4 regions of the Kitasatospora sp. NPDC002227 genome follow, and region 1 is predicted to be linked to each of the others. Evidence: riboswitches for the same ligand, from Rfam matches in the RefSeq annotation. Region 1 holds a riboswitch; each other region holds the start of a gene.

Evidence for each region. Region 1 has a riboswitch for cyclic di-AMP ahead of ABT095_RS07195 (M23 family metallopeptidase). Riboswitches for the same ligand answer to the same signal wherever they lie in the genome.
Region 2: linked by a shared signal. The riboswitch ahead of ABT095_RS03260 (transglycosylase family protein) and the one ahead of ABT095_RS07195 (M23 family metallopeptidase) in region 1 are both predicted to bind cyclic di-AMP.
Region 3: linked by a shared signal. The riboswitch ahead of ABT095_RS22790 (M23 family metallopeptidase) and the one ahead of ABT095_RS07195 (M23 family metallopeptidase) in region 1 are both predicted to bind cyclic di-AMP.
Region 4: linked by a shared signal. The riboswitch ahead of ABT095_RS08265 (glycoside hydrolase family 16 protein) and the one ahead of ABT095_RS07195 (M23 family metallopeptidase) in region 1 are both predicted to bind cyclic di-AMP.

What each region holds. Positions count from the first base shown of each region.
Region 1 is NZ_JBEOWY010000006.1:7,315-14,605, forward strand. It holds gene ABT095_RS07180 (AAA family ATPase) at 1-2,791, shown strand, start outside; gene ABT095_RS07185 (class I SAM-dependent methyltransferase) at 2,820-3,449, opposite strand; gene ABT095_RS07190 (hypothetical protein) at 3,478-3,660, opposite strand; gene ABT095_RS07195 (M23 family metallopeptidase) at 3,814-4,689, opposite strand; cyclic di-AMP (ydaO/yuaA leader) riboswitch at 4,692-4,845, opposite strand; gene ABT095_RS07200 (maleylpyruvate isomerase family mycothiol-dependent enzyme) at 5,146-5,871, opposite strand; gene ABT095_RS07205 (EI24 domain-containing protein) at 5,941-6,735, shown strand; gene ABT095_RS07210 (cytochrome P450) at 6,794-7,291, shown strand, end outside.
Region 2 is NZ_JBEOWY010000002.1:308,297-315,587, forward strand. It holds gene ABT095_RS03240 (Ppx/GppA phosphatase family protein) at 1-917, opposite strand, end outside; gene ABT095_RS03245 (DUF501 domain-containing protein) at 914-1,555, opposite strand; gene ABT095_RS03250 (FtsB family cell division protein) at 1,568-1,996, opposite strand; gene eno (phosphopyruvate hydratase) at 2,085-3,371, opposite strand; gene ABT095_RS03260 (transglycosylase family protein) at 3,527-4,336, opposite strand; cyclic di-AMP (ydaO/yuaA leader) riboswitch at 4,338-4,519, opposite strand; gene ABT095_RS03265 (NAD(P)/FAD-dependent oxidoreductase) at 4,837-6,270, shown strand; gene ABT095_RS03270 (hypothetical protein) at 6,287-7,255, opposite strand.
Region 3 is NZ_JBEOWY010000026.1:69,501-76,791, reverse strand. It holds gene ABT095_RS22820 (class I SAM-dependent methyltransferase) at 1-302, opposite strand, end outside; gene ABT095_RS22815 (hypothetical protein) at 393-719, opposite strand; tRNA gene ABT095_RS22810 (tRNA-Met) at 885-958, shown strand; gene ABT095_RS22805 (sensor domain-containing protein) at 1,017-1,727, opposite strand; gene ABT095_RS22800 (GNAT family N-acetyltransferase) at 1,838-2,473, opposite strand; gene ABT095_RS22795 (hypothetical protein) at 2,549-3,445, shown strand; gene ABT095_RS22790 (M23 family metallopeptidase) at 3,618-4,460, opposite strand; cyclic di-AMP (ydaO/yuaA leader) riboswitch at 4,474-4,632, opposite strand; gene ABT095_RS22785 (YiaA/YiaB family inner membrane protein) at 4,839-5,129, shown strand; gene ABT095_RS22780 (tautomerase family protein) at 5,141-5,344, opposite strand; gene ABT095_RS22775 (alpha/beta fold hydrolase) at 5,508-6,347, shown strand; gene ABT095_RS22770 (TetR/AcrR family transcriptional regulator) at 6,347-6,922, shown strand; gene ABT095_RS22765 (hypothetical protein) at 7,117-7,291, shown strand, end outside.
Region 4 is NZ_JBEOWY010000006.1:228,050-235,340, forward strand. It holds gene ABT095_RS08235 (glycosyltransferase) at 1-622, shown strand, start outside; gene ABT095_RS08240 (1-acyl-sn-glycerol-3-phosphate acyltransferase) at 688-1,344, shown strand; gene ABT095_RS08245 (tetratricopeptide repeat protein) at 1,370-2,560, shown strand; gene lepB (signal peptidase I) at 2,564-3,343, opposite strand; gene ABT095_RS08255 (MoaF-related domain-containing protein) at 3,437-3,766, opposite strand; gene ABT095_RS08260 (hypothetical protein) at 3,985-4,257, shown strand; cyclic di-AMP (ydaO/yuaA leader) riboswitch at 4,418-4,617, shown strand; gene ABT095_RS08265 (glycoside hydrolase family 16 protein) at 4,620-5,804, shown strand; gene ABT095_RS08270 (hypothetical protein) at 5,808-6,269, opposite strand; gene ABT095_RS08275 (antibiotic biosynthesis monooxygenase family protein) at 6,370-6,681, shown strand; gene ABT095_RS08280 (IclR family transcriptional regulator) at 6,689-7,291, opposite strand, start outside.

The sequences.
Region 1 (7,291 bases):
CCGGGAGAGTCTCGCCGCGGACTTGGCGGAGTACCTGGGTGACGTCCTCTACCCCGACTACCCGGAGTCCGTCGCCCGCACCATCGCCCGCCGTCTCGCCCGCTTCGAGCACGGGGCCTTCCTCATCGCGGTCCTCTACGCCGACCACCTGCTGAGCGAGGCCGCGGCGGCCCGCCGCACCACCGAGCGGCAGGCCGCCGCGAACCTCCCGGGCAACATCACGCAGATGTTCGACCTCCACCTCACGAGCCTGGCCCAGGCCAACCCGTGGGTCCGTCCCGTCCTGACCGTGCTGGGCCAGGCCCAGGGCCAGGGGATGCCGCTGGACCTGGTCCACGCCGCCGCCCTCGCGCTCGCACCGACGGCCGGTGACCGGGCGCTGCTCCCCGGCATCCAGGATACCCGCGACGCCCTCACCCAGGCCGCGTTCTACCTGCGCACGGTCGCCGACACCGATGGACGGCTGCTGTACCGGTACTTCCACCAGGCCCTCACCGACCACATCGCCCCCACCGCGGACCCCGTCGCGATCCACCGGGCCCTGCTGGCCGCCGTGCCCGCATCCGCCGCCGGCGCACCCAACTGGGAGCTCGCCCACCCCTATCTCAAGCGTCACCTCGCCTCCCACGCCGCCGGCTCCGGCCCCGAGGCCGTCGACCAGCTGCTCGCCGACCCGCTCTTCCTGCTGCACACCGAGCCGGACGAGCTCACCCCGCACCTGCGCCACGCGATGACCGCGCGGGCCCTCGAGCACGCCAACATCTACCGCACGACCACGGCCCACCACCCGCACCGGAGAGACCCCGCCGCGCGTCGCAGCCTGCTCGCGCTCGACGCCGCCGCCTGGGGGAACCCCCGGCTGGCCGCCACCATCGCGGCCACCCCGCTGGGTCACCGGACCACCCCCACCACGCCCTGGTGGGCCACCAGCCACACGGCCGACCCGGCCCGCCTCCACACCCTCACCGAGGACTCGGGCCCGGCGTGCGCGGTCACCACCACCACGGTGGCGGGCACCCCGGTGGCGGTGGCCGCCCACGGCACCAGGGCGGTCGTGTGGGACCTGACGACGGGCCAGCAGCTGCGGGTCTTCACCGGCCACGGCGGCCCGGTGCGGGCGGTCACCACCGCCACGGTGGACGGTCGCCGGGTGGGGATCACAGCCGCCGGCTGGCGGATGATCGTGTGGGACCTGACCACCGGTCAGCAGCTGCGCACCTTCTCCGTACCCAGGAACCGCGACAGCACCGTGACCGCCGTGGCCTCCGCCACCTGGGGCGGGCAGCCGGTGGTGGTCACCGCCGTGGGTGCGCGCGTGATCGTGTGGGACGCGGCCACGGGCCGGGAACTGAGGAGTCACAGCCAGCCCGGCCGGGTGCACGCGGTCGCGACGGTCGTCGTCGGCGGCCGTCCGGTGGTGGTCGCGGCCGTCGGTGAGGGCGCGGTGGTGCGGGACTTGGCCACCGGCTCGCTGCTGTGCGAGGTCGAGGGCCACGGTGGTCCGGTGGACGGGGTGGCCACCGCCGCGTTGGACGGGCACCCGGTGGTGGTCACCACGGCCGGTTCGAGCATGGCCGTGTGGGACGTGGCCACGGGCCGCCGGCTGCACGGGCTCAGCCTGCCGGGCGAGGTGCGGGCGGTCGCGACGGTCGTCGTCGGCGGCCATCCCGCGGTGGTCGCGGCCGTCGGCGAGGGCGCGGTGGTACGGGACCTGGCCACCGGTGAACAGGTGTACGGCTTCAAGGGCCGCAGTGGTCCGGTGGATGCGGTGGCCACCCTCGCCGTGGACGGTCGCCCGCTGATGGTCACCGCGGCCGGCCGGAGCGTGGCGGTGTGGGACCTGGCCGTCGACCAGAGCCTGCACGCCGCCCCGGCCCGGGGTGGCCACAGCGGGCCGGTGAACGCGGCCGCCCTCATCACCCTCGACGAGGGCCCTGCGGTCGTCACCGTCGCCGAGGAGCAGCAGGTGATCGTCTGGGACTTGGCCTCCGGCCGTCAGCTGAGCACCTTCGCCGACGGCGGCGGCCGGGTGAAGGCCGTCGCCACCCTCACCGTCGACGGGCGCCCGGTGGCCGTCACCGCCGCCGGCCGGAGCGTGACCGCCTGGGACTTGGGCAGCCGCACGCGATTGCGCGTCCTGAGCCACTACGCCCTCCGGCCCCACGGGGTCGCCACTGCCACCGTCGACGGCAGGCCCGTGGCCGTCGTAGCCTCCGGGGACCGGACGGTGATCGTGTGGGACCTCATGACCGGTGAGCTGCTGCGGACCCTGGCCGGCCACACCGGTCTGGTGAACGTGGTCGCCACCGTCGTCGTCGACGGCCGTCCGCTGGCCGTCAGCTCGGCGGGGGACTGGCGGGTGATCGTGTGGGACCTCGCCACCGGCGGGCGCCTGCAGACGCTCACCAGTGACACCGGCCCGGTGAACGCCGTGGCCACCACGCGGATCGGGCAACGCCCCGTCATCGTGACCGCCGGCCGCCAGAGCGTGGTGGTGTGGGACTTGGGAACCGGCGAGCAGCTACGGCTCCTCACCGGCCACACGGGCCCGGTGCGCGCGGTGGCCGCCACCCTCGTCGACGGCCACCCGGTCGCCGTGACCGCCGGCGACGACCAACGGGTGATCACCTGGGACCTCGGCACCGGGCAGCCGCTCCACACCCCGCTCTCCCTTCCGGGCCGGGGCACAGTGGTGGCGGTGGCCCAGGACCACCTCCTCCTCGGCTACGGCCCCGACATCGCCTGCCTCTCCTGGGCCGCCGCCCGGCGGACCGCGCCACGCCCGGCCTGACCGGCGGCCGGACGGGGCGGACCGCACGTCAGGGACGGCGGGCCAGCAGGTGGGCGTCGAGGAAGCCCCGTTCGGAGGCCGGGTCGTGGAGCAGGCGCGCGAAGGGGAGGAGTCCGGCGCCGGCCAGCAGGTCGGCGAGGTGGTCGGCCGGCCAGCTGTAAGCAGGTGTCACCTTGTGGTCGAAACGGACCGGCCCGGGGCCGTCCGTCCCGAAGAAGGAGACCAGGAGCAGGCCGCCGGGCGCCAGGACGCGCGCCAGCTCGGCGAGCAGGCGCGGCAGTTCCGCCGGCGGGGTGTGGATCACCGAGTAGTGGGCCAGCACGCCGCCGAGCGCGCCGTCCCCGACCGGCAGGGACTCCATCCGGGCCTCCTGGAAGCGCAGCGCCGGATGGGCCCGCCGGGCGTGCGCCACCATACCCGGGGAGAGGTCGAGCCCGAAGGCGTCCAGGCCCAGGTCGTGGAGCATGGCCGTCAGATGTCCGGGCCCGCAACCGACGTCCGCCACTCGGGGGTTGCCCGTCGCGTGCACCAGCTCGGCGAAGTTGCCGATCATGGCCCGGGCGAACGGCTGCCCCTGAAGCCGGTCCGCGAACAGCGCCGCGTAGAGCTCGACCACTCCGTCGTAGGCCGCCCTGGTCTCGTCCTGATGATCCGCCACAGGGGAGTCCAACGGCCCGGCCGGACGGTCAGTTCCACCCGCCGATGCCGAAGGGGCCTCGGCTGGCGCCGCGGTGCTTCCAGACCCTCGAGTCCGGCTTCGGGACGTCCTCGGCGTCGAGCTGGTCGAAGCGGTCGGGGCCGTGGCTCGCCCGGCCGGCGGGGCGGGCTCCCGGGCGGAAGCGGGCCAGGAATCTTCGGAGCAGGCTCATTGCGTGTACCCCCGTGGTGTCGCCGAGATCGGCTTGCTGTGTCCGCAGTGTAAGGCGAACTGGCGCTTTGGGAAGGGGTGTTGGCGGATCGGTCGGGAACTGCTGACGGCCGGGCCCCGCGAGGGGAGCCCGGCCGTGGCGACGGGGGTGGGATCAGACGTCGACCGAGTGCGCCCGGAGGTAGGCGATGGGGTCGACGTCGGAGCCGTAGTTGGGGGTGGTGCGGATCTCGAAGTGCAGGTGGGGGCCGGTCACGTTGCCGGTGGCGCCGGAGAGGCCGATCTGCTGGCCCGCGGTGACGGACTGGCCGGCGTGCACGCGGATCGAGGAGAGGTGGGCGTACTGGGCGTACTTGCCGTCGGCCAGCTTGATGATGACCTGGTTGCCGTAGGCGCCGCCCCAGCCGGCGCTGTAGACGGTGCCCTTGCCGACCGCGAGCAGGTTGGTGCCCACGGAGGCGGCGAAGTCGACGCCGGTGTGGTGGCCGCTGGCCCACATGTGGCCGGGCACGCCGTAGGCCTCGTTGATGCTCGGGTTGCTGACCGGCGCGGAGAAGTCCGGCGCGGGGGCCGGGGCGGGCGCGGGGGCGGCGGCCGGAGCAGGGGCGGGCGCGGCGGCCGGAGCCACGGCGGGGGCGGCGGCCGGAGCGGCGGCGGGGGCCGCGGCCGGGGCAGCGGCGGGGGCGGCAGCCGGGGTGGCGGCCGAGTCCAGGCCGAGGGCCTTGCCGACCAGGGCCAGGTCCTGCGCGGAGGCGTGGTGCTCCTCGTGGACGGGGCGCCAGTCGTGGTCGACCACGCGGGAGCCGGCGGGGGACTTCTTCGCCGGGTCCACCAGGGCGGCGGCCTTGCCGGTGGCGTGGCCGACGTGCTGGGCGTCGGCGCTGGTGGTGAAGGAGTGGTCACCGGAGCCGGCGAAGGCCGAGGCGGTGGTGACGCCGACGAGCGGGAGCGCGAAGGTGACGGCGAGGGTGGTGGTGACGCCGAGGCGGTTGAAGCGGCTCGGGCGGGCGTGCTTACCCCGTGCGGACATGGGTGTTTCCTCTCCGACGCCGACGAGGTGAGCTGTCGGGTTCGGGCTGGAGATGCCCGGCCGCTGGGCGCGGCTTCACCCCAAGCCGACCGGACGGTGTCCGATCGGCGACTTACCTGGGTCCCCCGCTCCTGCCGTACAGAGCTGGTCTGTGCCCCACGGGTGCCGGCAGGACTAGGCGTTGCACCCGGTGGGCCCGTCCGGTCAGTGGCCGGGCGGTCGATGAAGCAAAACCTATGAGCTGGATAAAAGGCAAGGATGATGATCGTTCATGGGTCGGAAATGACGGAATTCGACCACGGAGGGAGAGGGGGGATCGGCGCGGGGTGATCGGTTCGACCACGGAGTGTCGTCAGTGGTGGGCTGGGGGTGAGAACGGTCGCGCAGTGCGTTCACGCGGGCGCGGCGGGTGGCCGGATCGCCGCGCCGCGGTGAGCCTCCTCACCCCCGGCCCCGTCAGTCGCGGCCGAAGGCGGCCAGGTAGGAGGTGAAGGCGGCCTGGTCGCCGAAGGTCTCGAGGGCGGCGGGCAGGCGGCGCTCCCAGAGCAGGAGCAGCAGGTCGGAGGCGGTGCCGCGGGCGGCGAAGGCGGCCTTGGCGTGCTCGGTGGTGACCAGCAGGGCGCCGTCGGCGGCGCGGACGGTCCACTCCCCGGCGCCGTCGGTCGCGTGCAGGTGGAGCCCGGCCTCGGGGAGGCCGGCGGGCAGCTCGCCGTCGGCGAAGTGGGTCAGGAACTCGGCCACGCCGTCGGCCGCCAGCTCGCGCTCGACGGGCTCGTCGCGGCCGACCGCGTTCAGGGCGTCCCAGCAGTGCACGGCCGTCTCCTGGGCCATCCGCCGCTGGATGAAGCCCGCGTCCTTGCGGTCGGACCAGCTCCAGCGCGGCAGCCCGGGGTCGAGCTTCTCCAGCGTCGAGGCGCAGTGCTCGAGCCCTTCGGTGAACCACGCGACCAGGTCTTCGTCGGCCGGTTCGACGGGCTGGACCCGGCGCGGGTCCTGCGGGCCGGAGATCTCGCCGGCGGCGATCGCCGTCCAGAAGCGGTGCACCGTGCCGGTGTGCCGGAGCAAGTCCCCCACCGTCCACTCCGGGCAGCTGGGCACCCGGCGGTCGAGGTTCCCGGCGGCGGCCTCGGCCATCCGCGCGCCGTCCCGGCGCAGCGCGTACGCGTAGTCAGTCTGATCCATGGTCAGTGAAGCTAGCCGCTTACCCCGGCGCGGGCCAGCGCATTCCACCGGCCACGTAGGCTGCCGGGTATGCGAGATCTTGCGGTGGGGATGCGGCTGCTCTTCGAGGGGCAGAAGTGGGTGGCCCGGCGGGGGCGGTGGTGGGGGTTCGGGATGATCCCGGCGCTGATCACCATGGTCGGGTACCTGGCGGCGCTGGTGGTGCTGGTGGTGGAGGCCGGCGGGCTGGCGCGCTGGGTGACGCCGTTCGCGGACGGGTGGGGCTCGCCCTGGCAGGGGCTGCTGCGCGGGGTGGTGACGGCGGCGCTGGTCGGGGGCGGCGCGCTGCTCGCGGCGCTCACCTTCACCGCTGTGACCCTGCTGGTCGGCCAGCCGTTCTACGAGTCGCTGGCCGCCCAGGTGGACGAGACCGAGGGCGGGGCGCCGGCGGCGCCGGAGCTGCCGCTCTGGCGTGAGCTGGTGACCGCGACCAAGGACAGCGTGGCGGTGCTGCTGCGGGCGGCCGGGTTCGGGGTACTGCTGTTCGCCTGCGGGTTCGTCCCGGTGGTCGGGCAGACGGTGGTGCCGGTGGTGGGGGTCGGCGTCTCGGGCTACTTCCTGGCCGTCGAGCTGACGGCCGTCGCGCTGCAGCGGCGCGGCATCGCGCAGCCGGAGCGCCTGCGGCTGCTGCGCGGGCGGCTCGGGCTGACGCTCGGCTTCGGGGCGCCGCTGGCGCTGCTCTTCCTGGTGCCGATGGTGACGGTGCTGCTGATGCCGGGTGCGGTGGCCGGGGCGACCCTGCTGGCCCGGGAGCTGGTGCCGGTCGAGCCGCCGGAGGCGGACGAAAACAGTACACAGGATGATGCGATAAGCGGTCAGTATTAGGAATTTAATTCCCGAAAGGAATTTGACATTCCGTCGGCCCGCGGGCCATATATGCGGCATGAGTGCAACGGGTGTCAGCGCGCAATCCGTGTTCACCGCGGGGCCCAATCCGGCCGAGCCGGAATTCTGGCAGCTCCCGGCCGAGGCCCAGGCGGCCGCCTTCGCCCGGCTGCGCGCGCTCGACCACCCGGTGTACTGCCTGGACTCCCGGACGGGCAAGGGCTTCCACGCCCTGGTGCGGCACGCCGACGTGGTGGCCGCCAGCCGCACCCCCGAGGTGTTCGTCAGCGGCCCGGGGGTGACCACCCCTGAGCCCGCGCGTTGGGTGCGGGCCCTGTTCGGCGACTCGATGGTCAATCTGGACGATCCGCGCCACGCCGATCTGCGGCGGATCGTCTCCCGCGCCTTCACCCCGCGACTGATCGCCAGGGTCGAGACCGACATCCGCCGGATCGCCGCCCGGGTCGTGGACGAGGTGATCGAGCAGCGCCCGGAGGACTTCGTCGGCGCCGTCGCCGCCGAGCTCCCGTACCAGGTGATCTGCGACATGATGGGC
Region 2 (7,291 bases), on a different contig from region 1:
CCGTCGAGGATGTCGTGCTCGCTCACCACGAGCTCCTCGGCGCCGGTGCGGTCCATGATCTCGAGCAGCACCGTGGCGCCCGCCGCGATCACGTCCACCCGGCCCGGGTGCATCACCGGGATCGCGGCGCGCTCCTCGTGGGTCGAGGCCAGCAGGCGCTCGGTGACGGCCCGCACGGCCTCCCGCGTGATGCGGGCGTGGTGGATCGCCGCCGACTCGTACGCGGGCAGGTCGAGCACGATGCCCGCCACCGTGGTGACGGTGCCGGCCAGGCCCACCAGGGTGGCCGGGCCGGTCAGGTCGACCACCTCGGCGGCCTGGTCCAGCGCGGCCCGCACGTCGGCCTTGGCGGCCTCCACCTGGGCCGGCGCCGGCAGTTCGGTGCCCGCGAAGTGGCGCTCCGTCAGCCGCACGCAGCCGATGTCCACCGAGCGGGCGGCCTCGACGTCGGTGGTACCCCGGACGAACTCGGTGGAGCCGCCACCGAGGTCGAAGACCAGGTACGGCGGCCGGACGGCCTCGCCGGAGAGCTCCCTGGTGGCACCGACGAAGGAGAGGTGGGCCTCCTCCTCGCCGCTGACCACCTCGGGCTCGACCCCGAGGATCTCCTTGACGCCCTTGGTGAACTCCGAGGCGTTCTCGGCGTCCCGCGAGGCGGAGGTCGCCACCAGCCGGACGCGGTCCGAGCTGACACCGTAGGAGGAGATCACCTCGGCGTAGGTGCGGCAGGCCGCGAAGGTGCGCTCCAGTGCGTCGGGGTGCAGCCGGCCGGTGCTGTCGACCCCCTGGCCCAGGCGGTTGATGACCATCCGCCGGTCCAGGTCGGTCACGGTGCCGGCCTCGAGATCGAGGTCGGCGACCAGCAGGCGGATCGAGTTGGTGCCGCAGTCGATGGCGGCGACCCTGGTGGTGCTCACTGCCCCTCCTCCTCGGCCAGGCGCTTCTTCTCCGCGCGCTCGGCCGTCAGCTGCTCCTTCGCGGCGATCACCGCCGCGTGGTCGGGGCTCTCGGCCCGCTCGGCCTCGACCTTGGCCAGGTGCTCGGCCACGGCCTCGGGGCTGACGCAGGGGCCCTTGGCCCACCAGTCCTCCAGCATCCCGATCGCCTCGTCACCGAGCGGGTTGACGCCGGGCCCGGCGGCCAGCGAGTGGCCGACCAGCACGTGCAGGCACTTCACCCGGTCCGGCATGCCGCCCGCGCTCGGGAAGCCCTCCAGGACCTCGATGGCGTCGCGGCGGGCGATGTAGTCCTCGTGCGCCTTCTGGTACGCGGCCGCCAGCTCCTGGTCCTCGGCCAGCCGGGCGGTCTGCTCCTTCATCACGCCGTCGGCCTCCAGGGTGCCGATCAGCGAGGCGGCCTTGGGGCAGGTCAGGTAGTACAGCGTCGGGAAGGGCGTGCCGTCGGGCAGCCGGGGCGCGGTCTCCACCACGTCCGGGTTGCCGCAGGGGCAGCGGTGCGCGACGCCGCGCAGGCCGCGGGGCACACGGCCCAGCTGGGCGGCGATGGCGGCCACGTCGGAGTCGGCGACGTCAGGGGTGGTGTTCTCAGAAGTCATTGGGTGCTGTCTCTAGCGGGGGGCAGGGGCAAGGGTTGCGGCGGAGTCGGCCTCGTCGACCGACTCCCACACGCTGGTGTACCAAGGCTGGGCGGCCGCCTGGGGCTTGCCCGCCGAGGGCTGGCCGGCGGCGGCGGGGTGGGGGTCGACGGAGACGAAGGAGCTGTCGCCCGGCATCGCGTAGTGCAGCCGCTCGCGGGCCTGGGTGCGGACGAACGCCGGGTCCTGCCAGCGGGCGCGCTCCCGGCTCAGCTGCTCGACCTGCTGCTTCGCGTGCTCCGCCTTGGCCCGCTGGGCCGCGATCTCGGACCGCTGGGCGATGAACTGCCGGGTCGGGTAGGCGAGGATCGCGACGAGCGAGCAGAGCACCAGGACGAGGACGGTCGCCCGGCTGGTGAAGCGCGGGCGCGCCAAGCGGCCCGGGATCTTCCACTTGGCCATCTCGTCGCCCCTCCTCCAGTCGCACCGGTGCCCCGGCACCCACCCTACGGGGTGAGCGCCGGGGCACCGGTCAGGCGTGCTCGGGTGATCAGCCCTCGTACTTGTAGCGCGGGAACGCGCCGCGGCCCGCGTACTCGGCGGCGTCGTCGAGGATCTCCTCGATGCGCAGCAGCTGGTTGTACTTGGCGACGCGCTCGGAGCGGGCCGGGGCGCCGGTCTTGATCTGGCCGCAGTTGGTGGCGACGGCGAGGTCGGCGATGGTGACGTCCTCGGTCTCGCCGGAGCGGTGCGACATCATGCAGCGGTAGCCGTTGCGCTGGGCCAGCTCGACGGCGTCCAGGGTCTCGGTCAGCGAACCGATCTGGTTGACCTTGACCAGCATCGAGTTGGCGGTGCCGGTCTCGATGCCGCGGGCCAGGCGGGCCGGGTTGGTGACGAACAGGTCGTCGCCGACCAGCTGGACCTTGTCGCCGAGGCGGTCGGTCATGGCCTTCCAGCCGTCCCAGTCCTCCTCGTTCAGCGGGTCCTCGATGGAGACCAGCGGGTAGTTGGCGACCAGGTCGGCGTAGTAGTCGATCAGCTCGGAGGCCGACAGCGCCTTGCCCTCGAACTGGTACGCGCCGTCCTTGTAGAACTCGGAGGCGGCGACGTCCAGGGCGAGCGCGACGTCCTTGCCCGGGGTGTAGCCGGCCTTCTTGATGGCCTCGGTGATGAGGTCGAGGGCCTCGCGGTTGGAGTCGAGGTTCGGCGCGAAGCCGCCCTCGTCGCCCAGGCCGGTGGAGAGGCCGCGGTCCTTCAGCACGCCCTTGAGGGTGTGGTAGACCTCGACGCCCCAGCGGACGGCCTCGGAGAAGGACTCCGCACCGATCGGCGCGATCATGAACTCCTGGATGTCCACGTTGGAGTCCGCGTGCGAACCACCGTTGAGGATGTTCATCATCGGGACGGGCAGCACGTGGGCGTTGGGGCCGCCGAGGTAGCGGAACAGCGGGAGGTCGCTGGCCTCGGAGGCGGCGTGCGCGACGGCGAGGGAGACGCCCAGGATCGCGTTGGCACCGAGCGAGGACTTGTCCGGGGTGGCGTCCAGGTCGAGCATGGCCTGGTCGATCAGGCGCTGCTCGGTGGCGTCGTAGCCGACCAGCTCCGGGCCGATCTGCTCGATGACGGCCAGGACGGCCTTCTCGACGCCCTTGCCGAAGTAGCGGTTCTTGTCACCGTCGCGCAGCTCCAGCGCCTCGAAGGCTCCGGTGGAGGCGCCGGACGGCACGGCGGCACGGCCGGTGCTGCCGTCGTCGAGACCGACCTCGACCTCGACCGTGGGGTTGCCGCGGGAGTCGAGGATCTCGCGGGCTACGACGACATCAATGGACGGCACGAGGCATCTCCTATGGGGACGATGGCGGAGTCCTTACGCCCAGAGCCTAACCGCACCCGGCCCCGCAGCCGCGCTGACCTTGGCCCTGTCTCACCGTGTGGCCGCCTACTCACCGGTAGTTCACCGGCGGGCGGGCGGCCACGGCGCCGGCCGGGTCAGCCGAGCCGGAGCACCTGGCCCGGCATGATGAGGTCCGGGTTGCCGCCCACGGTCGGCTTGTTGGCGTCGTACAGCGCCTGCCAGCCGCCGTTCACGTGCTGGGCCTGGGCGATGCCCGACAGGGTGTCACCGCTGCGGACGGTGTAGCCGTGGCTCGGCGAGGCCGGCTTGGCGGGCGCCTGGGCCGGGGCCTTGGCGGCCTGCTGCGCCTTCAGCTGCTGAGCCGGGGCGGTGAACTGCCGGTAGACGCTCTGGTGGCTGGTCCAGTACCAGCCGCCGTCCTTCTGGTACCAGTACTTGCCGGTGGCGGCGTCGTAGCCGGCCTTGCCCGGGAAGCCCGGGGCGGCCTTGCTCTCGGCGGGCTTCGCAGGCTTCGCCGCGCGGGTGGAGGTGCCTTCCGAGGAGGTGTCCACGTCGGCGGCCGAACCACCCCCGCCCAGCCCGGCCTTGACCGAGCAGACCGGCCAGGCGCCGGGGCCCTGGGAGGCGAGCACCTTCTCGGCGACGGCGATCTGCTGGCCCTTCGAGGCCTGGTTCGCCTGCGCGGCGTACTGGCCGCCGCCGTAGGCCTTCCAGGTGCTGGAGGTGAACTGCAGGCCGCCGTAGAAGCCGTTGCCGGTGTTGATGCTCCAGTCACCGCCGCTCTCGCAGTCGGCGACCCGGTCCCAGGTCGAGACGGAGGCGGCCTGGGCGCCGGTGGCGGCCAGCAGCGGCAGTGCGAGGCCGACGCCCGCGACACCCGCGACGGCGATGGCCTTCTCGGCCTGGGTGCGGCGACGGTGACGGCCCGAACCGGTGAACAGCATGAAATTCCCTCTCCGCACGCCTACGAAGTGAGCTGTCGGGTTCGGACCGGGAGGTGGCCCGGCCGCTGGGCCTCGGCATTCCATGGCGGAACGTTTCGGCTGACGCGGCTTCACCCCAAGCCGTGGAGGACGGCACCAAACCTGGGTCCTCCGCCCCTGCCCGGGGTCAGGTCGGGTGCCCGGCGGCGCGGCGGGCAGGATTCGGCGTCCCGCGCCCCGGGGTTCGCAGCTGCGAACACCAGGGAGAGTAAGCAGAGCGAACGTCAGATCACAAGCTCATATCGCCTGTATCACACCGGAATTACGGGGCGTCATGGATTGCCTACAAACCGTGGGGATATGTCCGGTTCGATACGTATTCAGAGCTCCGGCCGGCGCCTCCGGCGACGCGCCCGGCGAAGCCCCGGGCGCACCTCCTGACTCATCGTCAACTCCCGTACCGGTGCAGCAGGGCGCGGGCTACGATGGGCCAAGCCGGAGGCTCACAACGCGGAGAGCAAGTGAACGGTTCCAGTCCTGACATCGTCGTGGTGGGCAACGGCGTCATCGGCACCTCGCTCGCGTTCGAGCTGGTGCGGCGCGGGATGCGCGTCGTCCTGGTCGGCGAGCGCTCACGCCCCTTCGCGGCCTCGGCCGCCGCCGGCGCGATGCTGGGCTGCTTCGGCGAGGTCACCACCTCCCTGCTCAGCACGCCGAGCGGCCGGGCCAAACTCGCCACCGACTACCGCGCCAGGTCCGAATGGAGCCGCTGGGACGCCGACCTGAGCGCGGCCTCGGGCGCCGAGGACAGCGTGATCACCGCACGTGGGACGGTGGTCCTGCTCAACTCGATCGGGACGGCCAAGGTCGACTCCGCGAACTTCCGCGCCATCGAGTCGGCGCTGCGCGAGTACCGCGAGCCGTTCGAGCACGTGGACCCGGAGGAGCTCGACTGGCTCTCGCCGGACGAGCTCGCGCGCCCCCTCCGTGCCCTGTACGTCCCCGGGGAGCACGGGGTCGACGCCGACCGCCTGCTGGCCAGACTGGACCGCGCCTTCACCGCGCTCGGCGGCACCACGGTGGACGCGGCGGCCGTCCGGGCCGAGGTCAGGAACGGCCGGGTGACCGGGGTCCGGCTCGCCGACGGCGGGTCGCTGCACTGCGACCGGGTCGTCATCGCCGCCGGGGCGCAGTCGCTGAGCCTGCTCGGCGAGGCCGAGGAGGTGCGCCGAAGGATCCCGCCCATGGTGAGCGGCTACGGCGTCTCCGCCCTCTTCGGCATCAAGGACGGCACCACCAGCTCCTCCGTGCTGCGCAGCCCGAACCGGGCCTTCGCCTGCGGGATCCACTGCCTGCCGCGCGGCAACGGCGTGCTCTACGTGGGCGCCACCAATGTGCTCGTGGAGCAGCCCCGGAGCCACGGCACCGTGCGGGACGTGCAGTTCCTGCTCGAGTGCGCCGTGGACCAGCTCTACTCCAAGCTGCCCGAGGCCTCCCTGCTCGCGATCCAGGTCGGCAACCGGCCGGTGCCCGCGGACGGGTTTCCGCTGATCGGCCCGGCCGGGGTCGACGGTCTCTGGCTGGTGACCGGCACCTACCGGGACGGTCTGCACCAGTCACCGCTGCTCGCCAAGCACGTGGCCGCCATGGTCGAGGGCGGCGGGCCGCTGGTCGAGGAACTCGCACCGTTCACCCCGGTCCGCCCGCCGCTGTCCGCCGGCACCCGGGCCGAGATCGTCGACGGCTGCGTCGACCAGATGATGGCCTCCGGCTACGAGACCCGCTGGCGGGTGACGCCGGAGTGGCCGGTGCGGATCGAGGAGCAGCTGCGCCGCCACTACACCGAGGCCGTGGAGTCGCTGCACCCGGTCTTCTCGCCGCCCCCGGAGTTCGTCCCCAAGCTGACGGAGAGCCTGCGCGCCACCCTCACCGGGTACTACGCCGCCTGGAGCTGAGCCGCCGGGCGCCCGCTCAGCCTTCGTCCGTCCGATGGAGGCGGACCAGCGTGTGCAGGTCGATCTTCCCGTACTTGCGCCGGAAGGCGGCCAGCAGCTGCCCGTGGTTCTCCGTGTCGTCCGGGTCCAGCACCACCACGTCGTAGGCGGCCGAGCCGTCGTGCACCTGCAGGGCCCGCTCCCGGTGGAGCGCCTGGGCCGCGATGATGCCGGGCGACGCCACGAACACCGCGCCGTCGACCGTCACGTAGTGCCCCGCGAGCGGCGTGCCCGGCCTGCCGTCGCCCAGCAGGGTCAGCCTGGTGGTCATGAACTCGTCCAGGCTGATGGTGGCCGCGTCGCTCCACAGCTCGCTGTAGCGCGCCTCCACGAAGGCTCCGATGGGCGAGTTCATGGGGATCTCCAGGTGCGAGCCCTCCTCCGCCAGGCGGTCCGTCGGCAGGAAGGAGATCAGGCTGCGGTCGTCCCAGCGGTGCATGATGACCGACGCGCTCGCGTCGTAGATCCGCACCGAGAGGTGGGCGGCCTCCTCGGCGGGCAGCTCGGAGACGAACCGGTGGAGCGTCTGGATGTTCTCGTGGATGCCGCCCATCACGTCGTCGCCCCGCACCGCCAGCTCCCGCTGCCGCTGCTGCATGGTCAGCGAGTCCGGGTTCGCCACCAGTACCTCGACCTGGACCTGCGACCGCAGCAGCCTGCGGACGTTCAGCAGGAAGCGCTCGGCGTACCCCTCCTGGAGCAGCGGGGTGAACGTCGTGAGGATCTGCACCTGCCGGCGCGCCTGCTCGGTCTGCTCCAGGAACCGGCGGTAGTTGAGGCTGGGGTGGAAGCGGAAGATGCCCTCCTGGTTGCTGCGCACCAGCGGGCCGATGACGGCGATCGCCGTCAGCGTGACCATGCCCTCGACGCCGATGTTGAGCGCGAAGTTGCCGAACCCCTGGTCCACCGTGCCGTAGGCGGTGAGGCCGAGCGTGACGCAGCCCACGAGAACGAGCCCCGCGGCGGACGCCCGGGCCCCCCG
Region 3 (7,291 bases), on a different contig from region 1:
CAGCCCCGGAGGTAGCGGGCGGGCTGCTGGTGCCGCAGCGGCGGGTAGAGCTGCGGGGCGGCCGCCATCGCGGCGGCCATCGCGGCGCGGCCCTCACGGGCCCGGGCGGCGAGGGTGGCTATCGGCGCCGCGTACGCCGGATCGGTGGCGATCACCTCGACCCCGAGGGCGCAGGCCTCGGCCACCAGTCCGGCGGCGCCGCCGGGGCAGTCGAGGATCCGGCCGGGGACGGCGCACAGCTCGCGGCGGCTCAGGCCGAAGAGCTCGCAGTACTCGTCGAGCGGGCGGGAGGTGACCAGCACGGCAGGCCCCCTGGGGGTGGCGGGACAGGCGCAGCCCATCGCACCACGCCCCCCGGGGGCCCGCATGTGGGGCGCGTCAGCCCAGTCGGCTCAGGAGAAGATCACCGAGCGGAGCTTGAGCCGGTCGCCGAGCTTCTTGCCGGGGTTCATGACGTAGAAGGTGTCGCCGTTGCAGTCGGAGTCGAGGAAGACCGTGGCGGTGGAGTTGGTGAAGTTCTGGGGGGCGTAGGCCGGGTCCGCTTCGGTCGCGCCGTCCAGGTTGAGGCAGACGCCGCTCTGCGGGTCCGCGAGCACGGCCTCGGCGCCCGGAGCGACCTTGTAGAGGAAGTCGCCCGTGGCGGCGTAGGACGAGGTGGGCATGGACAGGGTGAGCAGCAGTGCGCCACCGAAGGCGGCGAGGGAGGTGCGCAGACGCATGGGGACAGAACCTCTCGGTCATGGTGGGTGCGTGCGCAGCTCACCCTAGGTAGCCGGATCGGTGCGGAAACGATCCACTCGGCGACGAAAGGCGCGTTCGGCTCCGGTGCGCCGGGAAACCGATTTCGCTTTCCGGGCACCTGTCGCATAGAGTGAAGTCACCGACGCGGGGTGGAGCAGCTCGGTAGCTCGCTGGGCTCATAACCCAGAGGTCGCAGGTTCAAATCCTGTCCCCGCTACTCAGTAGCAACGGAAGGCCCGGCAGATTCGTCTGCCGGGTCTTCTGCGTGCTCGGGGTCAGAGCGCGCCGAGCAGGACCCGGACGGCCAGGCGGTGGACGCTGGTCAGGGCGCGGATCAGCAGCGGGGAGAGGAAGACCAGGAGCAGCCCGAAGGCGGAGAAGCCGGCTATCTGCCACGGGGAGCTCAGGTAGTAGCGGTGCTCACCGCTCCCGTTGCTGAAGTCGAAGAGCTGCAGGCCGGGCCAGGGAGTCCAGCGGGCGATCGCCCAGTGGTAGGCCGGGTAGAGCGCGGCGGCCCAGCCCACCGAGAGCACGACCGTGGCGGTGACGAAGGCGAAGACCGCGTACGGGAACATCACCAGCTGGTAGATCACCGCGCGCCAGCCCGTGCCGTCGGCCAGCCGGGCGGTGACGGCGCCCCAGAAGCCGGGACGGCTGGGGCGGACCGGTGCGGGGGCGGGGACGTCCATGTCGAGCAGGGTGCGGGCGCGCAGCCGCTCCATCGCGCCGAAGCCCCGGGCGCTCGCCAGCAGCAGGCCCAGCACCGGCAGGCCGACCACCGTGACCAGCAGGCCGGCGCCGACCGAGAGCCCGGTGATCGCCAGCACGAAGGCGGCCGTCGCTATCGGGAAGGCCGTCAGCACGAAGCCCAGCTCGCGGTACGTCGCCCCCGCGAACGGCGCCTGCAGGAACGAGGGCGCGGGCCGACGCCGGTACGGGTACTGGCTGGTGTCGAACAGCGCGGTGCTGGGCTGCGTGGTGCTCATGGTCGGCCCCCTGGGCTTGGCTTCGTGGTCCTCGCTACGTCCTCCACGATGCCGTGCCGGCCTGGGTCAGCACATTGGAGCAGGCTGCCGGATTCATGGTGGGGTTCTCCCTACCTCCGTCCGGGTGAGGACGCCCCCTCGCGCTCCCCGGAACGCCAGGCGCCGCGCGGCCACTCGGTCTCCAGCAGGGAGTACTGGAGCGCGTCGTACCAGCGGTTGCGCAGGAAGAGGTCGTGCCGGATCCGGCCCTCCAGCTGGAAGCCGGCCCGGGTGAGGACGCGGGAGGAGGCGGTGTTCTCCGGGTCGACCCGGGCCCAGAGGCGGTGCAGGCCGAGCGGGCCGAAGGCGAAGTCGCAGATCAGCGCGGTGATCTCCCCGGCGTAGCCGTTGCCCCAGGTGTCCTTGCGCAGCGCGTACCCCAGGAAGGCGGCGCGGTTGCCCTCCAGGCCGAGCGCGACGTTGCCGATCGGGACGGCGTACTCGGGCTCGCCGTCGGCCAGCCGGGTGACGGCGAGGCGGTAGACCGTGCGGGGCTCGGCCTCGGCCTCGTCGAGGAAGTGGACGATCTGGTCGGCGCAGTGCTCGCGGTCGCGCGGCTCGAAGGGCAGGTACTTGGCCGTCTCCGGGTCGCCGAAGACGGCGTGCAGCGAGTCCACGTCCTCGGGGGTGTGGTGGAACTCGCGGATCGCCAGCCGGGGCCCGAGCAGCCGCACCGGGCCGCTCGCCGCCGCAGGGTTCACGTCCACCGGTTCCTCCTCCGCCGTCTGCCGAGCCACCGACGATACCGCCGCCCGGCCGACCCACCGGATACCGTACGCAGGGTGAACGTCGAAGACCTGCAGCTCACTCCGCACACCCGCACCGCCGATCTGCTCGCCTGGGCGGCCGAGGCGGGCCACCCGCCGCTGCCCGAGTCCGCTGTGCGGGCGGTGCTGACGCTGCTCGAGCTCGGCGACGCACACCTGCACGACGGGTGGCCGGAGCTGAGCTCGCCGGTGGTGGAGCAGCTGCTGTACGAGCGGATGTACCTGTACGTGCAGCCGGCGGCCGAGCCGGAGGCGTACGGGGAGGCGGTGCGGCTGCTGATCGACCGTCAGCGGGCGGCCCGGCGGCTGAACGCCAAGCGGTGGGAGCGGCTGCACGCGGAGGCGGAGTGGCAGGGGGAGCTGCTGTGCGGGCTGCTGCGGCAGCCGCACCTGGTGACCTGGCCCCGGCTCTACACCCTGCTGCTGCGGGCGGCCGGGGTGGACGAGGGCGACCCGGCGGCGGTGCGGGCCTGGCTGGACGCCTTCGGGGAGCTGCCCGAGGCCGATCGGCTGGCGGCCTTCGGGGCGCTGGAGGAGGACGGCACGCTGGACTGGGTCGGCGGGGACGGCGGCTGGGGGCCGACCCGGGTGATCTCGGTGGGCATGGCCACCGACGGCGCCCGGCTGCTGCTCGAGCAGTGGCTGATGCGGCGCAGCTACGACAACCTGGCCGACAGGCAAGCGCTCGGCCTGCCGATGCCGGACGAACTCTCCGGCGACTACCCCGAGTTCGAGGCGGCCGTGGCCCGGGAGGCGCTGCGCCTGCTCGGCGAGTGGACGGTCCCGGGCCTGCCGGAGCTGCTCCTGGAGTACCCCGCTCTCGCCCCCGAGCCGGGCTCGGCGGAGATCGAGGCGTACCTGGCCGCGCAGGAAGCAGCCCAGGAGGCGGCACAGGGCGACGGCGAGGAGTAGGGGGCGGCTAGGGCCTGTCCGGCCGGTCTTGTCGGATCAGCGCGCGGCGTCGGGGGCCCGGCTGGGCGTGTGCCCGAGTCACCCTCGTACCGGGTCGTACTCGGGTGATTCGGGCGTGCGTCCAGGCGGGATTCCCGGCGTCGCGCGCCCGGCAAGACCGGCCGGACAGGCCCTAGGGCTGGAGGCCGTGGGCCTGCAGCCAGGGCAGCGGGTCGACCGGGGCCGCGCCGGCCGGGCGGACCTCCAGGTGGAGGTGCGGGGCGGCGGGGGCGGCACCCGGGCGCGGGCCCGGGGGGTTGCCGGTGGCGCCGACCCGGCCGAGCTGGGTGCCGGGGGCGATCGGGCCGGAGGCCACGGTGATCGCGGAGAGGTGGCAGTACCAGAGCTCGGTGCCGTCCGGCAGGGTCTGGATCACCCGGTAGCCGTACGCGCCGGACCAGCCCGCCGAGCTGACGGTGCCCGCGGCGACGGCGACCACCGGGGTGCCGGTCGGGGCGGCGAAGTCGAGGCCGGTGTGCAGCTGGGACCAGTACGAACCGGACTGCCCGTAGTGGGCGGTGAGCGCGTAGCCGCTGACCGGCAGGGCGAAGCCGTCGGCCACCGGCTGCTCGGCGGGGGCCGGGGTGGCAGCCGGGGCCGGGGCCTGCTGGGTCTCGGCCTGGGTGGCGGCCCGCTTGGCCTCGGCCTCCTGGGCGGCGGCCAGCCGGGTCTCCTCCGCGGCGGTGCGGCTGCCGTCGGCCTGCTGCTGGATGCGGGCGGCGAGCGCGAGACCCGGGTCGGCCGTGACCGGGGCTTCGTCGGGGGTGGTGACCGGCGCGGTGGGCGCGGTGGCGGCCGCGGCGAAGCCGGTGGCGCCGAGTGAGGCGGCCATCGCGGTGACGCCGATCAGCGGGCCGCCGACCCGGGCCTGGCGGGGCATCCGGTGGCGGGCGCCTTCGTCGGCCGTCGGCATGACGAGCTCGTCCAGCAGGTGGTCGGCCGGGCCGGGGGCCACGGGGGAGTGCGTCGACGCCACGGGAGGCGCGCTCCTTTCCTTCCTTCGCGCCTACCGGGTTAGCTGACGGGTTCGGAGCAGGAAGGTCTCCTACGGCCGGGCGGGCCCGGCTGATTCACCCCAGTGGAACGTGGTTCCCCGGCTCCCGGGCCCACCGGTGAGGGCGGGTCCATGGATTAGGCGACGGCGCACGGTGCCGTTTCGGGTACGGCGTTGCCGACCGCGCTGCGTTATCAAACGTTAATCCGAGTGGCCCCTGATTCCAAGCCACTGAACATCTCGGTCCAGACCTCTGACATGTTTCGAGCGGTTAGGACCGATTTGCCCACTGCCCGGACGGGCAACGGTTGAGTATCCGTACTCAGGTGCCGCGCGCGGGAGTTGGCGATCCTGGATGACATGACCACACAGCTGCAGAGCCGGACCACCTCCGCCTACTACCTCCAGGCCATCCTGTCCTTCGGCCTCGCCAGCGCCGCGCTCGCCATCGGCATCGCCTATCTGCCCGTCAGCTCCTGGGTACGCGGATTCCTGGCCGTCGGCCTGCTCTACGAGATCACCTCGGCGTTCACGCTGGCCAAGGTGATCCGCGACCGGCAGGAGGAGGGCGCCCTCACCAGCCGGGTCGACCAGGCCAGGCTCGACAAGCTGCTGGCCGAGCACGACCCCTTCCGGGTGGACGCCGCCTGAGGTGGGCCCCACTACTCCTGGGCGGCGGCGCGCTTGGCCGCGAAGGTGACGCCACCGGAGGACCAGTGGGTGGCGGGGATCTCCTCGATCGCGACCCAGATGTTCTCCGCGGCCACGCCGGTGATCCGGGCGTAGGCGGCGGTCAGCTCGCGGGTGATCGCCGCGTTCTGCTCGTCGGTGCGGCCGGACAGCTGCTTGACGTTGATGAACGGCACGAGGGCTCCTTGGCTGCGTCGGATCGACGGCGTCGAACGGGTCCCGAGACGGTACCCCACGGCGGCGAGCGCGACGGCGCGCGTCCGAGGGCTTGACGGCTAAGGCTATTAGCCTTAGCTTTATGGCTATCAGGCACAGCGCACCGGCCACGAGGAGAACGCAGTGAACGCCACCGTCAACGCGCCCAGCACCGCCGCCACCCAGTACCTCGACCTCCCCGGCGGCCGGATCGCCTTCGACGACAGCGGCTCCGGCGAGGGCACCCCCGTCCTGCTGCTGCCCGGGATGCTCGACTCCCGCCAGGCCTACCGGCACCTGCGCCCGCTGCTGCTCGCGGCCGGGCACCGGGTGGTCACCATGGACCTGCGCGGCTTCGGCGAGTCCTCGATCGAGTGGGACGACTACTCCCCCGCCGCGATCGCGACGGACGCGCTGGCCCTGCTCGACCACCTCCGCATCGAGCGGGCCGCCCTGGTCGGCAGCTCGTACACCGCCGCCTCGGTGGTCAAGGCCGCCGGGCTCGCCCCCGAGCGGGTGGCCGGGATCGCGCTGATCGACGGGTTCGTGGAGAACCTGCCGGCCAACGCCCTCCAGCGCGTGATGGTCAAGGCGCTCGGGCACACGGTGCTCCGGTTCCCGGCGTTCTGGGGCCTCTACCTGCGGAAGATGGCATTCCCGACCGCCAAGCCGGCCGACCACGACGCGTACGTGGCCGGGCTGGTCGACGCCCTGCGCACCCCCGGGCGGCGGGTCGCCACCCGCGGCTACGTCTTCGGCGACTCCGCGCCGGTCGGCTGGGGCGCGGACGTGCAGAGCCCGGCGCTGGTGATCATGGGCGAGAAGGACCCCGACTTCCCCTCCCCCGCCGCCGTCGCCGAGCGGCAGGCGAAGGCGCTGAACGCCCGGACCGTGCTGATCGAGGGCGCGGGCCACTACCCGATGGCGGAGTTCCCGCAGGCCACCGCCGAGGCGCTGCTGCCCTTCCTGGCGGAGGTGGCCTGATGCCGCGCGCCGGACTCACCCCGCGGGCCGTGGTCGACCACGCCCTCGAACTCCTCGACGCCCAGGGCCCCGAGGGCCTGACGCTGGCCGCCGTGGCGGCGAAGGCGGGCGTGGCCACCCCCTCGCTCTACAAGCACGTGCCCGGCGGGCTGCCCGAGCTGCGGCGCCTGATCGCCGTCCGGGTCACCGAGGACCTGGCCACCGAGCTCGGCGAGGCCGTCCTTGGCCTCAGCCGCGACGAAGCCGTGGCCGCCCTGCTCGACGCCTACCTCGCCTACGCCGGGCGCTCCCCGTACCGCTACGCCGCCCTCCCCCAGGCCCCGCAGGACGACGCCGACCTGCAGCAGGCCGCCGCCCGGCTGGTCGGTGTGATCATCGCCGTCCTGCGCGGCTACGCCCTGGCGGGCGAGGAGGCCGTCCACGCCGCCCGCACCGTCCGCGCCATGGCCCACGGCTTCGCCTCCCTGACCACCGCCGGCGCCTTCCAGCTCGCGGCGGACCTCTCGGCCACCCGCGACCGCCTGACCCGGGTCCTGACCGAGGGCCTGCGGCACTGGCCGCCCGCCGGGAGCTGAGACCCGCCTCCGGCGGGGGACGCGAGGCACCCCGACCGTGGCGGCGGCGCCCGACGGGAGCTGAGTGTGTGTCGGTTGGTCACGACCGGTACGGATTTGGGTGGGAATTCGAGACCAATCCGACGCATGTTGTCCCTCAGACTGAGCACGTACTGTTCGGGAAGCAGCGGATCTCAGCAAGGGGTGTGGGCAGCATGACGCAGACCGCGCGTACCACCGGTCTCATCCCGGGCCAGCGCACGGCCTCGCCGGTGACGGCGACGGCCGGGGCGGTGCCGGCCGAGAGGGCGGGCGGCGCGGTGCGTCGGGCGTTCGAGGTAGCCCGGTCCGCGTGGCGGCTGCGGCCGGTGGCGGCCGGGCCGGTCCAGA
Region 4 (7,291 bases), 220 kb from region 1:
CACCCGGCGCCCCTGGCTGGCGGCCGATCCGGTGCTCTGCCCCAGCGAGGGCATGACCGAGCTCGAGCCGGTGCAGACCGGCGCCTGGGTGCTGCCCGACCACCGTCCGCTCCCCGCCGAGCTGGCCGCCTTCCTCGACGCGGGCGAGCCGCCGGTCTACGTCGGCTTCGGCAGCATGGCCGCGCACACCCCGGCGGGCATCGCCGAGGCGGCCATCGGCGCGGCCCGGGCGCACGGGCGCCGGGTGGTGCTGGCCCGCGGCTGGGCCGGCCTGACCGCCGAGGCGGCGGACTGCCTGGTCGTCGGCGAGGTCAACCAGCAGGCGCTGTTCCCACGGGTGGCCGCCGTCGTGCACCACGGCGGGGCCGGCACCACGACCACCGCCGCCCGGGCCGGGACACCCCAGGTGATCGTCCCGCACATCGCCGACCAGCCCTACTGGGGCAGCCGGATCACCGAACTCGGCATCGGGGCGGTCGCCTCCGGCCTCGACCTGCTCCCCACCGCGCTCACCGAGGCCCTCGCGCCGGAGGTGCTCGACCGGGCCCGGGCCGTCGCCGGGACGGTCCGGGGTGACGGCGCCGAGGTGGCGGCGAAACTGCTGCTGAGTTCTGAGTACTGATACTCAGTCGGCTGGCGGTGCGTAGAGGGGAGGATGGGGCCACCGCTCACGAAAGGGTCCCGTCCATGCTCAGCCGGATCGCCAGCGCGCTGGTGCCCGCCCTCGGCCGCCTGTCCGTCACCACCGAGACGCCGGGCCCGGTCGCCCCCGGCAGCATCGTGCTGGCCAACCACAGCTCGCTCGCCGACCCGGGCGTGGTGCTGGCCGCACTGCGGCGGCTCGGCACCGAGCCGGTGGTGCTGGCCACCGCCGGGCTGTGGCGGATCCCCGTGCTCGGCGCGGCACTTCGGCGCGGCGGGCACATCCCCGTCCACCGGGGGACGGCCCGGGCGGCCGAGGCGCTCGACCTCGCGGCGGCGGCCCTCGCGGACGGCCGGGTCGTGCTGATCTACGGCGAGGGCCGCCTGCCCCGACGGCGGGACTCCGGTGACACCGCCCCCACCCCCTTCCGCACCGGCCCGGCCCGCCTCGCGGCCGCCGCCGGCGCCCCGGTCGTCCCGCTCGGCCAGTGCGGCGCCCGCCGCCTCAGCTCCGGCAGCACCACCAAACAACTCGCCGGCCTCGCCACCGCCCCCCTGCGCCGCCCCACCCTCCACGTCCACCTCGGCACCCCCCTCCACCTCCCGCCGGACATCGCCGAGGCCACGGCAGCCGCCCACCGGGCCGTCACCACCGCCTGGCACGAGGCCGAGGTGCGAGCAGGCCGACCGGCGTCAGTATGATCATCGCTCCATCGAGAGGAGTGGCATGTTCGCGGGGCTGTTGGGCGGAGGAAAGAAGCGGGACCTTCAGCGTGCCGACGAACTACGTCTGGCAGGCATTCGGTTCGCGGCGGACGAGAGTTGGGAGCAGGCTGAGCAGGCCTGCCGTCAGGCGGCCGAGCTGCGCACCGCCCGGCTCGGCGCCGAAGCCCCGCTGACCCTGCAGGCCCGCGGCGAGTGGGCGCAAACGCTCCCGCGACTGGGCCGCCGGGACGAGGCCGTGGCCGAGTTCCGAGACTTGGTGCGGCACTGTCCGGCCGTTATGGGTGAGGACCAAGCGATCACCTGCGAGGCGCGGATCTGCCTCGCCAACCTGCTTCTCGAGCAGGGCAGCCCCGAGGAGGCCTTGAGCCTCCTCCTGGCCGTGCTGGGCCGTCGTGCCGCTCCCGACAAGTTCGCCCTGAAGGCCTGGGACACCAAGCTCCGGGTGTGGTCCGCCCTGGGCCGCCACCGCGAGGCCGCCGATGAGGCGCTGGAGCTGCGGGCACAGTACGCCCGGGTCCACGGCGATGACCACATCTTGACGCTGAGGGCCGGGGCCAACCGGGTCCAGAACCTGGTCCACCTCGGCGAGTACGAGCAGGCCGAGTGCGAGTGCGATGAGCTCATCGAGCTGCACGAAGGGAAGGACCTGTTTTGGCAGGCTGTCACGAACGCCCGCGTCCTGGCACTCAACGGGCTCGGCCGCCACGAGCGGGCCGAGGCCACTGCAAGAGCCGCGCTGGAGCAACTGCCGAAGGTGAGCTGGCCCGGCAGCGACATGCGCGTCACCCTGACGCTCGGTCTGGCCCGCAGCCTCTCCGGCAGCGGTCGTGGTGAGGAGGCCTTGGCCGCCGCCGAAGCCAGGGCGGAGTTCCAGCGCGAGGCAGACCGCCGGGTCGCCCTCGCCGCACCGGTCGCCACCGTCACCGCGCAGGTGCTGCTCGGGCTCGGCCGCCTGGCCGAGGCCGAGGCCGAGGCACGGCAGGCGGCCGACCTCGCCGAGGCCCACCTCACCCCGCGTCACCACGCCACCCTGGAAGCCGAAACCACCCTCGGCAGCGTCCTCGCCGCCCAGGGCCGGAGCGCCGAGGCGGCGGAGCAGCTCACCCGCTGCGCCGCCGCCTGGCGTGAGTACTTCGGCCCCCGGCACCCCCGTACCGTCGCCGCCGAGGCGGAACTCGCCGCGCTGGGGTAGAGCTCAGTGGAGCTGCTTCTGGTCGAAGGTGTGGGGGACGGGCAGGGTGTGCCAGCGGTCGATCGGCCAGGCGACCACGAAGGCGCGGCCGACCACGTCGCTGACGGGGACGAAGCCGCCGCTCGGCTCGGCCGTGTGGAAGCGCGAGTCGGCGGAGTCGTTGCGGTGGTCGCCCATCACCCACAGGTGGTCCTTGGGCACGGTGACGGTGCCGGCCGGGTGGTCGTTGCACGGGGTGGCACCGGGGTAGATGTACGGCTCGTCCAGCGGCACGCCGTTGACCTTCACCGGGCTGCCGCTGTCGCACTGCACGGTGTCGCCGCCGACCGCGATCACCCGCTTGATCAGGTCCTTCTCGTCCGAGGACGGCCTCAGCCCGACCGCGGTCAGCGCCTCGCCGATCCCGTCCAGGACGGCGTTGCCCGGCTTCTTCTTCGGATCGTCGCCCAGCCAGTTCGCCGGATCGTGGAAGACCACCACCTCACCGCGCTCCGGGGTGGCGCCGAACCAGGGGGTGAGCTTGTCCACCAGGACGCGGTCGCCGCGCTCCAGTGTCGGCTGCATCGAGTCGGAGGGGATGGAGAACGCCTGCACGAAGAAGGTCTTGATGACCAGTGAGAGCAGCAGCGCCACCACCACCAGGATCGGCAGCTCCTGCCAGAACGGCCGCTTCTTCGTCGTCTTGGAGTCCTTGGCGTCCTTGGCGTCCTTCTCGTCCATCGACTCCTTCGGCGCCTCCGCCGCCTCCGTCGCGGCCTCCTCGGCCGTGTCCTCGGTGCTCATCTCTACTGCTCCCCCTGGATGATTGGTTGGCGGGGAGCCGCGCCCCCGCCCACTGCTAACGAACGAAGGTTCCCGGGCCGAGGGGCCGTCAGGTCAGACCAGCTGCTCCAGGGTGCCGGTGTGCAGCTCGCCGAAGCGGCCGCCCTCGCCCTGGTACGTCCAGAAGACCCGGACCGTCATGGCGCCCAGGTCCATCACGTGGCTGACGGTGATGCCGCTCGCCTCCGTCCAGCTGACGAACCAGATCTGCGGGGCGACCTGGGCGACGTGCAGCGAGACGTCCTCCCACTGGCCGGCCGACTCGCCCAGGCCCTCCCAGCGCAGCCGGGTGCCGTCGGCGGAGTAGGCGTTGCGGAAGGCCGCGCCGTTGTCGACCTGGAACAGGTAGGTGTGTCCGGCGAAGCCAGGCAGGGGCGCGGTCATCTTCGGGCGGTCCTCGTCTCGGGCAGTGGGTGAGCGGCGGTACGGCGTGCTTCGGTGCGGCGTCGGCCGACACACCGGGCACCAACTTATCCGAACCGGCTGACCGGGCGCGGCTCCATTTCGCTTGCTGCTGAACGCGGCGGCGCTCCCGTACGTACCGGTAGGGGGAGGGCGCGCGGCCGACCGGCCGCGTGGACTCGAACCACCTGGGAGGAGAGATGCTCCGCACGATGGCGGCCGGCCTCCTGAGTCTGCTGCTGGCCCTCGGCGGCGCGGGCGCGGCCTTCGCGGCAGCCAACCCGAGCGGCCACGGGCAGCCGAACCAGACCTGCCTCAGTTCCAGTGCGCCGAACGAGCCCGGCCACGCGTCCGGCTCCCCGGGCTCGGCCTTCAACGAGACCGGCCCCGGCACCGGCGGCGCGGCGTACAGCAAGGCGGGCGCGCCGTCCCAGTACGACGTCGCCTGCTACCAGGTCAGCCAGCCGCACTGACGGACCACCCGCTCGACCGCCCCGGGCGGCTCGGCCGCCCGGGGCCCGGTGTGAGGTGCGTCGCTTCGGGGGCGAAGTTCTTGGCCGTGCTCAGCCACCCTGCTTACCGTTCACAAGTCGTCCGCGTCGTGCGGACCCCGTCGTCGGGACGCCGAATCCCACCCATCCGACGCCGGGTACTCGAGCAGGAGAAGAGCGGGCGGGAGCGGGGGAACCAGGTAAGTCGCCGATGCCCCCTGCCCTGCCACCCCGCAGGTGCCGGACGGGCCCGGCTAGGGGTGAAGCCGCTCCACAGGCGGCCGGGCTACCCGTGTGCCCGAACCCGACAGCTCACCTCGCAGGCGTTCACAGGGCTGACCAACATGCGCATATCCGTGACCCCTGCCCGCATCGGCGCCGCCGCCGGTGTCGCGGCCCTCGTGGCCGTCCCGCTCGCCGGCCAGGCCCAGGCCGCCGTCGGCGTGACCCAGGACCGGCTGACCCCGGCCTCGATGGCCGCCGGCCAGGCCGCCTCCGCCGGTCTGACCGTGCACTCCACCTCCTGCTTCACCGCGAAGACCCTCGGCGTGGGCATCCGCGACGCGGCGGGCCGCAACCTGGACTTCCCCGGGTCGGCCTCCAACGTGCGGATCTGCCCGAGCGGCGTCTCGATCACGACCGGCGCGCGCACCCTCCCGGCCGGGACGTACACCCAGTTCGGCTTCTGGCAGGACCTCTCGGGCGGCTGGCACAACCTCGCCTCCCGGACCCTGACCGTCGGCTCCTCGGTCACGCCGACGCCCACCCCGACCCCGAAGCCGACCCCCACGCCGACTCCGACCCCCACCCCGACGCCCACGCCGTCGCCGACCACCGGTTCGCCCGTGCCGGGCAAGGCGCTGACCTGGTCGGACGAGTTCAACAGCAGCGTCGACGGCAACCGCTGGGCGAGCAACACGAGCACCTCGTACCGCTACGGCAACCACAACCCGGACGACAACAAGCTCGACTGGCTGAACCCGAACAACGTGAGCGTGGCCAACGGGGTGGCCACCTTCACCGCGAACCCCTCCAGCCACACCCTGGAGAACGGCAAGCAGGCCTGGGACACCGGCCTCCTCACCACCGAGGGCACGAAGGAGGGCTTCCAGGTCAAGACCGGCGACTACGCCGAGACCCGGGTCAAGCTGCCCGCCGGCTCCGGTGCCTGGCCGGCGCTGTGGACCTGGAAGAACGGCAACGGGGAGATCGACTCGTTCGAGTACCACCCCGACAACCCGAACCTGCTGGAGCTCACCAACCACGTGAAGTCGGGTTCGAAGTACTACACCGACGCGAGCGCGATCAACAAGGACCAGTGGGTCACCATCGGCACCTACTACGGCGCCAAATCGGTGGACTGGTACGTCAACGGGGTGAAGGTCTTCTCCGACGGCACCGGTGTCGGTTCGAACTGGTCCGCGTACGTGATCCTGAACCTCTCGGTCGGGGCCGGGCAGTACCACCCGGCCCCCTCCGGCTCGGCCCCGATCACCATGCAGGCCGACTACGTGCGGGTGTACCGCTGACGGTCAGCTCACCGTCAGGGTGAACGGCGTTTCGTTGTTGCGCGGGTTGTGGTCGTCCAGACTGAAGACCCGTACGTGCCCCTCGGCCTTCGTGCCGGGGGGCACGTCTGCGTCAACGGCCACCGGGACGAGGGCGGTCGCCGTCCGGTAACGCGCGAGGCCGGGGCCGAAGGTGCAGCGCACCATGTGCGGGTAGGTGGAGCAGGTGGCGGGGAAGGTCGGGGTCAGCAAGGTGAACCCGCCGGGCACGTCCACCTCGACGGTGAAGGGGGAAGCCGTGGTGTCCGGCCCGTCGTTGGCCACGAAGGCGTGGACCACCGTCTCGCCGCCTGGGGTCGTCGCGTCCGGATCGATCCGGACCACCTCGAGGTCGGAGTCCGACGGGAGGACCCGCGCCCCCGCCGGGCCGGCGCCCAGCGCCGCCAGGGCCAGTGCCGCCGCTGCCGCCATCGCCAAACGGACCATGCCGTTCACCTTTCACAGAAGGTATTCGATCGACTACCCAATGTAGCGGCGTACGCTGGTTCGTGTCCGGTTTTTCGGCAGATCGTCGGAGGTGGGCGAGATGGGCGGACAGGTGCTGAGCGAGGTCAGTGCGGTCGTGGCGAACGACCGGGAGGCCGAGCTGGTCACGTCGTACCGGGAGCTGATCGCCGGCCCGCTGCCGGACGGGCTGGTCCGCACCGAGCTGCTGCGCGGTGCGGACGGGGTGTGGCGGATCCAGAGCCTCTGGCGGGACAAGGCGGCCCTCGATGCCGTCCGGGCCAATCCGAAGCTGGCGGCGGCGCCCAAGCTGTTCCGGGACGTGGGTGCGGAGCCGCAGCTGTCGGTGTTCCAGGTGACGGCGACTCAGATCGGCGCCCTGATGGTCAGCTGACCTCCGCTCAGGGGGCCAGGACCTGACCGAGTCGGGTCGCGATGTGCCGCATCACGGGGACCAGCCCGGCGCTGCCGGTCTGCTCCTCCAGGGCCTGGATGCGGGCCTCCGGGCCGGAGACCGAGAGGGCGGTCGGGGTCGGCGCGCCCGGTACCGCGACGGCGATGCAGCGTACGCCGATCTCCTGCTCCTGGTCGTCCACCACGTACCCGCGCTCGCGGGCCACGGCGAGCTGGGCGAGCAGCTGGTCCGGGTCGGTCACCGTGTACGGGGTGTGCGACTGCAGCGGCTGGGGGCCGAGCACCGCGCGGGCCTCCTCCTCGGGCAGCTGCGCGAGCAGTGCCTTGCCGACGCCGGTGCAGTGCGGCTGCACCCGGCGGCCGACCTCGGTGAACATCCGCATCGAGCGCCGCGACTGCACCTGGCCGACGTACACCACCTCGCCGCCCTCCAGCACCGCCAGGTTGGCCGTCTCGCCGGTGGCCTCCATCAGCTCGGCCAGGTACGGCCGGGCCCAGCTGCCGAGCAGGCGGCCGGAGGTCTCGCCGAGGCGGATCAGCCGGGGACCCAGGGTGTACCGGCGGGCGGTGTCCTGGCGGACATAGCCCTG